Linked DNA regions of Leptothrix cholodnii SP-6. The protein of the gene in region 2 interacts with the protein of the main gene of each other region in a pairwise test. Links are inferred from orthologs where the notes say so. Each region holds a gene or a part of one and is shown on either strand. Other genes may lie near its edges. The genes, in order: LCHO_RS19830 and LCHO_RS02600.

The links.
Region 1: the proteins of LCHO_RS02600 (region 2) and LCHO_RS19830 interact in binary tests that used the Escherichia coli proteins (3 or more experiments, as listed by UniProt). The link is inferred for Leptothrix cholodnii SP-6 from one-to-one orthologs.

Annotation. Positions count from the first base shown.
Region 1 is NC_010524.1:4,468,468-4,471,537, reverse strand. Bases 154-2,915 are described here. They hold LCHO_RS19830 (transglycosylase domain-containing protein), read right to left. Parts: upstream 2,056-2,915; coding sequence 1,252-2,055; downstream 154-1,251. Other genes in these bases: LCHO_RS19825 (energy transducer TonB), read right to left, coding at 2,081-2,915; LCHO_RS19835 (hypothetical protein), read right to left, coding at 581-1,207; LCHO_RS19840 (TlpA family protein disulfide reductase), read right to left, coding at 154-584. In the rest of the region: more of LCHO_RS19840, read right to left, coding at 1-153; more of LCHO_RS19825, read right to left, coding at 2,916-2,971; LCHO_RS19820 (ribonuclease catalytic domain-containing protein), read right to left, coding at 2,986-3,070. UniProt on the Escherichia coli protein: Peptidoglycan polymerase that catalyzes glycan chain elongation from lipid-linked precursors. May play a role in peptidoglycan assembly during cell division in collaboration with other cell division proteins.
Region 2 is NC_010524.1:558,353-561,659, forward strand. What follows is about bases 1-2,999. They hold LCHO_RS02600 (peptidoglycan D,D-transpeptidase FtsI family protein), read left to right. Parts: upstream 1-577; coding sequence 578-2,422; downstream 2,423-2,999. Other genes in these bases: rsmH (16S rRNA (cytosine(1402)-N(4))-methyltransferase RsmH), read left to right, coding at 1-273; ftsL (cell division protein FtsL), read left to right, coding at 270-578; LCHO_RS02605 (UDP-N-acetylmuramoyl-L-alanyl-D-glutamate--2,6-diaminopimelate ligase), read left to right, coding at 2,422-2,999. Outside these bases: more of LCHO_RS02605, read left to right, coding at 3,000-3,307. UniProt on the Escherichia coli protein: Essential cell division protein that catalyzes cross-linking of the peptidoglycan cell wall at the division septum. Required for localization of FtsN.

The DNA.
Region 1 (3,070 bases), 3.9 Mb from region 2 along the record:
AGCCCGACCGACTTGGCCCAGCCCTGCAGCTCGGCCAGATGGGTCTCGCCCAGCTTCTGTTGCACGGCGGTGCCGGCGCTGTCGAACAGCACCGTGAACGGCAGACCGCCGGTCGTGTTGCCGAGCGAGCGCGCCAGCTCGGTGCCGGCAAAACCGGTCAAGCCGATCGGAAAGCTGACCGGCGTCTTGAGCAGGAACTCGCGCACCGGCGACGGCCCGTCCACCGCCAGGCCCAGCACCTGAAGGCCGCGTGGGCCGAACTCGCGTGCATGGCTGTCGAGCAGCGGCATCTCGCGCACGCAGGGCGGGCACCAGGTGGCCCAGAAGTTGATCAGCAGGGGCTTGCCGCGCAGGCTCGCCATCACCACCTCGCCGCCCTCGGGGCGATCGAAGCGCAGGCTCCACAGATCGGGTGCGGCGCCGGCCGATGCCGCATCGGCGCCGGCCGGGGCCCGGGCTGCGCTCGGGTTGGCGGTGTCGGGGGTGGCCGGCGGCGTGCCGGCACCGCGGCGCAGCGACCAGCCGATCCCCGCGGCCAGGGCGGTGCCGGCGACGACGCCGAGGGTGAGCTTGCGACGGTTCATGGAGCGCTTTCGGGTGTCCGCGTCTGGGCGGAGTGTTGCATCAGCCGCTGCAGCGCGGCCAGATCGCCACGCTGGCTGCGGCCGCGGGCATCGGGTTTGAGGGCGCCGCGCAGGTCGTCGTGGTCGAGCACCGTCAGCTGCACGTTGACCGACTCGCCCAGCTCGCGGCACGGGTGGTCGATCACCAGCACGTCGATCGGGCGGCCACGCGGCCCCGTCACGCTGCCGATGTCGAAATCGACCTGCCGATCGAGCAAGGCGATCTCGGCCTCCTTGCTGTCGTTGCAGAACAGTTCGAGGTGCACCACCGACAGCCGGGTGGCGGTGCCGCGCCAGACCGCGCCGCACAGGTGCGGACGAAACGCCGCCAGGCGCGCCATCCACAGCGCCGCCACCTGGCGCAGCGCGGCGAGTTCGGCGGGCTGGGTGTCGGCGCAGAACAGCGCGATGTGCTCGCGCACGGCGTCCTCGAGCGTCTCGTTGTCGGGCAGATCGGCGGCGCGGGTGGTGCGCCGCCCGACCTGCTGCGCGGCGCGGCGCTTGGCCGGGCCGTATTCGAGACCCTCGTCGACCACCAGGCCGGCGGCCACGGCAGCGATTTCCAGGGTCAGCTCGGATGTCATGAGCAGGATTCTAGGCAGCCCGTCGCCGGCGCGCAGACGGCCGGTCAGGGCAGCTCGACCGCCCCCATGCGCGCCGCGACGGTCGACGATCGACCCAGCACGTAGGCCGAATCGGGTCGCTTCTCGAAGCGCTTGGGCGCCGGCAGCATCACCGCCAGGCGCGCGGCCTGGTAGGCGCCGAGCCGGGCGGCGTCGATGTGGAAGTAGTGCCGCGCCGCCGCCTGCGCGCCGAACAGCCCCTCGCCCCATTCGACGTTGTTCAGGTAGATCTCGAGGATGCGCGCCTTCGGCAGCGCCGTCTCCAGCATCAGCGTGATCAGCAGCTCCTGGCCCTTGCGCAGCGTGGTGCGCTCGCCCGACAGGAACAGGTTCTTGGCCAGTTGCTGGCTGATGGTCGAGCCGCCGACCACCTTGGGCTGCACGAGCCGGGGCGAGCGCGCGCTGGCGGCCGCCTCGGACTTGCGGCGCGCCGCCGCCTGTTCCTCGCGGCGCAGGCGCGCCTCGTTGAGCTTCTCGGCGCGCGCCTCGGCCTGCTGGTTGCGTGTCCAGGCCTTCTCGATCGCGTCCCATTCGACGCCGCTGTGATCGACGAAACCGGCGTCCTCGCTGGCGATCACGGCGCGCTTGAGCGAGTCGGCGATCTGCTCGTACGGCACCCAGCGCTGGCTCCAGCTCAGCTGATGCTGCTCGCTCACCAGGCGCCAGATCTCGCTGCGCTGGAAGGCGGTCGACTCGGGGTCGATCCAGCGCATCGCCGTGATGCGCGCCAGGAAGAACAGCTGCAGCGCCAGGCCGCTGAGCACCAGCAGCACGAGCAGGCGCACCGCGTGCGACTTCAGCACTTTCATCGCGTCGGAGGACTTTTCAGAAGGTTCAGGGTCGCGCGCCGGTGGCGTCCTCGACGGCCGCCTTCAGGCCCTCGTCGCGCGTGAAGCGGAAGCGCGAGACGAACACCAGCTGGTCGAACTGCGCCAGCATCGCCGGCGTGAAGTTGCCGTAGGGCGCGGCGCCGCGCACGATCGTCAGGGCGCGCTTGTCGAGCACCTTGTTGCCTGACGACTGCACGATGTCGGCCTCGACCACCTCGCCGCTGCCGCCCACTGCCACCAGCATCGTCAGTTCGCCGTAGAGCTTGCGGCCGTTGACCTCCGGGAAGTTGCGGGTGCCGACGTCCTCGACGCGCTGGCGCAGGCTGTCGTAATAGAGCGCGTGCACGCCCTCGCGCGCGGCCGGGCTGACGAAGCGCCGGCGCGGCCGGGCGTTTTCCTGCTGGATGCGTTTCTCGATCTGCGCCAGCAGGGCCAGCAGCTGGCGGCGGCGCTGCTCCTCGGCCGGACGCAGCGTCGGGTTGCCGCTCTGGCGCTGCTCGGGCGTGGACAGGCTGGCCAGCTCGCGCTTGACCTGCGCCAGCAGCAGCATCTGCTGCGCCTGCAGCTGCGCGATCTGCTGGCGGGTGTCCTCGAACGAATCGCCGGCCTGGGTGGTCGGCATCGGCGGCAGCGGCGAGGTCGCCCGGCCCTGTGCCGCATCGCCGCCGCCGGCCAGGTTGCGCTGGGCGATGACCTGCGCGTTGGGCGGCGCGGTGGCGCTGCTGGAATTGACCAGCACCACCTCCAGCGGCGTGTCTTCGAGGATGCGCCGCAAACCTTCGGGGTCGACGAAGCGCACCGTCAGCAAGGCCGCGTGCACGGCCAGGCTGACCAGCAGCGCCACCTGCAGGGTCGACAGTTGCCGCAGGCGTTGCAGGACGGATTTCGCGTTCACGTCACGCCCCGTGCTCAGCCTTGGGCGGGCACGCTGTCGGCGCCGGCCGTGGTGCCGGCGTCGGCTCCCGGATCGGCGCCTGCATCCGCGTCCCCCAGG
Region 2 (3,307 bases):
GCGCGGCTGGCGCCGGGCGGGCGGCTGGCGGTGATCGCCTTCCATTCGCTCGAGGACCGCATCGTCAAGACCTTCATCGCCCGCCATGCGCGCGAGGTCTACGACCGCCGCATGCCTTACGCCACGCCGGCGCCGCTGCTGATGCGGGCGGTGGCCCGCATCAAGCCCGGCGAGGCCGAGGTGGCGGCCAATCCGCGCGCCCGTTCGGCGATCCTGCGGGTGGCCGAGCGCACCGACGTGCCGCTGCCGGTGGTGGTGGGGCGCTACGCATGATGCGGCTCAACGTCCTGCTGCTGGTCGCGCTGCTGGTGAGCGCGGTCTACCTGGTGCAGACCGCCTACCACTCGCGCCAGCTGTTCGTCGCCCTCGAGCGCGAACGCAACATGGCGCGCCAGCTCGAGATCGAGGCCGAGCGACTGACGGTCGAGCGTCGCGCGCAGGCCACCAGCCTGCGGGTCGAGCGGGTCGCGCGCGAGCAGCTGCAGATGCGCGTGGCGACACCGGCCGTCACCCAGTACGTCACCGATCCGCTGATCGCCGGCGCACCCGCCGCGGCGCTGTCCGGAGGCACGCCGTGATGAAGTGGCTGTCGCGCCTGTGGCCCGGCCGTGCGCCGGCCAACACCGCCCGGCGCTCGCCGCGGCAGCAGACGGCCGTGCGCCGCAACACGTCGCTCGGCTCCGGCCACCTGCAGTACGCCAGCAGCCCGCTGCTGGCGGCCAAGACGCCGCTGTGGCGCGCGCGCCTGGTCGTGCTCGGCGTCGGCGTGGGTTTTCTGGTGCTGCTGGGGCGTGCGGTCTACATCCAGGTGATCGGCACCGAGTTCTATCAGAAGCAGGGCGAGAGCCGCTACGCGCGCACCTTCGAGCTGCCGGCCAGCCGCGGCCGCATCACCGATCGCCACGGCCAGATCCTGGCCGCCAGCGTGCCGGCGCCGTCGATCTGGGCGATCCCGAAGGATTTCAGGCCCGATGCGAAGCAGCAGCAGGCGCTGCTGCGCCTGCTGGGCATGACCTCGCGCGAGCTGGCCACGCGCCTGGCCGACAACCCGAATTTCGTCTGGCTGCGCCGCCAGGTCGACGAGTCCGTCGCGGCGCAGGTCAAGGCGCTGGGCATCAAGGGCCTGCACCAGCAGCGCGAGTTCCGCCGCCAGTATCCGGAAGGCGAGTCGGCGGCACATGTGGTCGGTTTCACCAACCTCGAAGAGCGCGGCCAGGAAGGCATCGAGCTGGCGTTCCAGAAAGAGCTCGAAGGCCGCGCCGGCAGCCGCAGCGTGGTGCGCGACCGGCTCGGCCGCATCGTCGAGGACATCGGCGAGAGCCGCGAGCCGGTCGACGGCAGCGATCTGGCGCTGGCGCTCGACTCCAAGGTGCAGTTCTTCGCCTACCAGCGGGTGCGCGATGCCGTGCTCGAGCACAACGCCAAGGCCGGCAGCGTGGTCGTGCTCGACGTGCTGACCGGCGAGGTGCTGGCGCTGGCCAACTACCCGAGCTACGTGCCCGGCGAGCGCCAGGGGCTCAGCGGCGCGCAGCTGCGCAACCGCGCCGTCACCGACACCTTCGAGCCCGGCTCGACGATGAAACCGTTCATCGCCGCGCTCGCCTTGCAGACCGGCCGGGTCACGCCCGACACCGTGATCCAGACGGCGCCCGGACGCATCCACTTCGGCAGCGCGACCATCTCCGACTCGCATCCGCACGGCCTGCTGTCGGTCGAGCAGGTGATCCAGAAGTCGAGCAACGTCGGCACCGTCAAGATGGCGATGCAGATGGAGCCGCGCGAGATGTGGGAGATGTTCAGCTCGGTGGGCATCGGCCAGAAACCGCAGCTGGCGTTCCCGGGCCTGGCCTCGGGCCGCCTGCGGCCGTACAAGAGCTGGCGGCCGGTCGAGCAGGCGACCATGAGCTACGGCTACGGCCTGTCGGTGTCGCTGCTGCAGCTGGCGCGCGCCTACACGGTGTTCGCCCGCGACGGTCAGCTGATGCCGGTGACGATGCTCAAGAACGAGGTGCCGGCTGCTGGCGTCCAGGTCTTCAGCCCCGAGGTGGCACGTTCGGTGCGCCACATGCTCAACATGGCCGCCGCCCCCGGCGGCACCGCCCCGAAGGCGCAGGCGATCGGCTATTCGGTCGGCGGCAAGACCGGCACCGCCCACAAGCAGGAGGGTGGCAGCTACGTCAGCAACAAGTACCGCGCCTGGTTCGTCGGCATCGCGCCGGTGAGCAACCCGCGCATCGTGGTGGCGGTGATGGTCGACGAGCCCGGCAACGGCCGCTATTTCGGTGGCGACGTGGCCGCGCCGGTGTTCAGCCAGGTGGTGCAGCAGTCGCTGCGCATGCTCGGCGTGCCGCCCGACCTGGAGGTGCAGCCGCAGATCGTCGCGCGCGCCCAGGCGGTCAAGGCCGAAGAGGAGTCGTTCTGATGGCGCTGCATCAGCTGCCCGACGTCGATGCCGCGCTGGCGTGGCTGCGGGCGCGGCTCGGCGACGCCGCCGAGCTGCGCACCGACAGCCGCAGCGTGCGCGCCGGCGAGGCCTTCATCGCCTGGCCGGGTCATGCCGCCGATGGCCGCGCCTACGTCGGCGCGGCGCTGGCGGCCGGCGCCGCGGCCTGCCTGATCGAGGCCGACGGCGCCGCGGCCTTCGGTTTCGATGACGAGCGCATCGCCGCGCTGCCGGGTCTGAAGGCCGCCACCGGCGAGCTGGCGCACCGCTGGTACGGCGAGCCCGGCCGGCGCCTGGCGCTGATCGCCACCAGTGGCACCAACGGCAAGACCTCGACCGCCTGGTGGACCGCGCAGGCGCTGAGCCTGGCCGGCCAGCGCTGCGGCGTGATCGGCACGCTGGGCGTGGGCGAGCCGCCCAGCCGCGTCCATCCCGACGCTCAGGTGCACGCCACCGGCCTGACCACGCCCGATCCGCTGACGCTGCACCGCAGCCTGCGCGATTTCGCCGACGCCGGTTTCGCCGCCTGCGCGATCGAGGCCTCGTCGATCGGCATCGTCGAACACCGGCTCGACGCGGCGCCGATCCGGGTCGCGCTCTACACCAACTTCACGCCCGACCACCTCGACTACCACGGCGACATGGTGGCCTACTGGCTGGCCAAGCGCGCGCTGTTCGACTGGCCGGGCCTGCAGGCTGCCGCCATTAACGTCGACGACGCGCAGGGCGCCGTGCTGGCCGACGAACTGGCCGCGCGTGGCGATCTCGACCTCTGGACCTACGCGCTGCATCGCGATGCGCGCCTGCGTGCGACCGGCCTGCATTACGTCGACGGCGGCCTGGCCTTCACGCTGCACGAGGGCG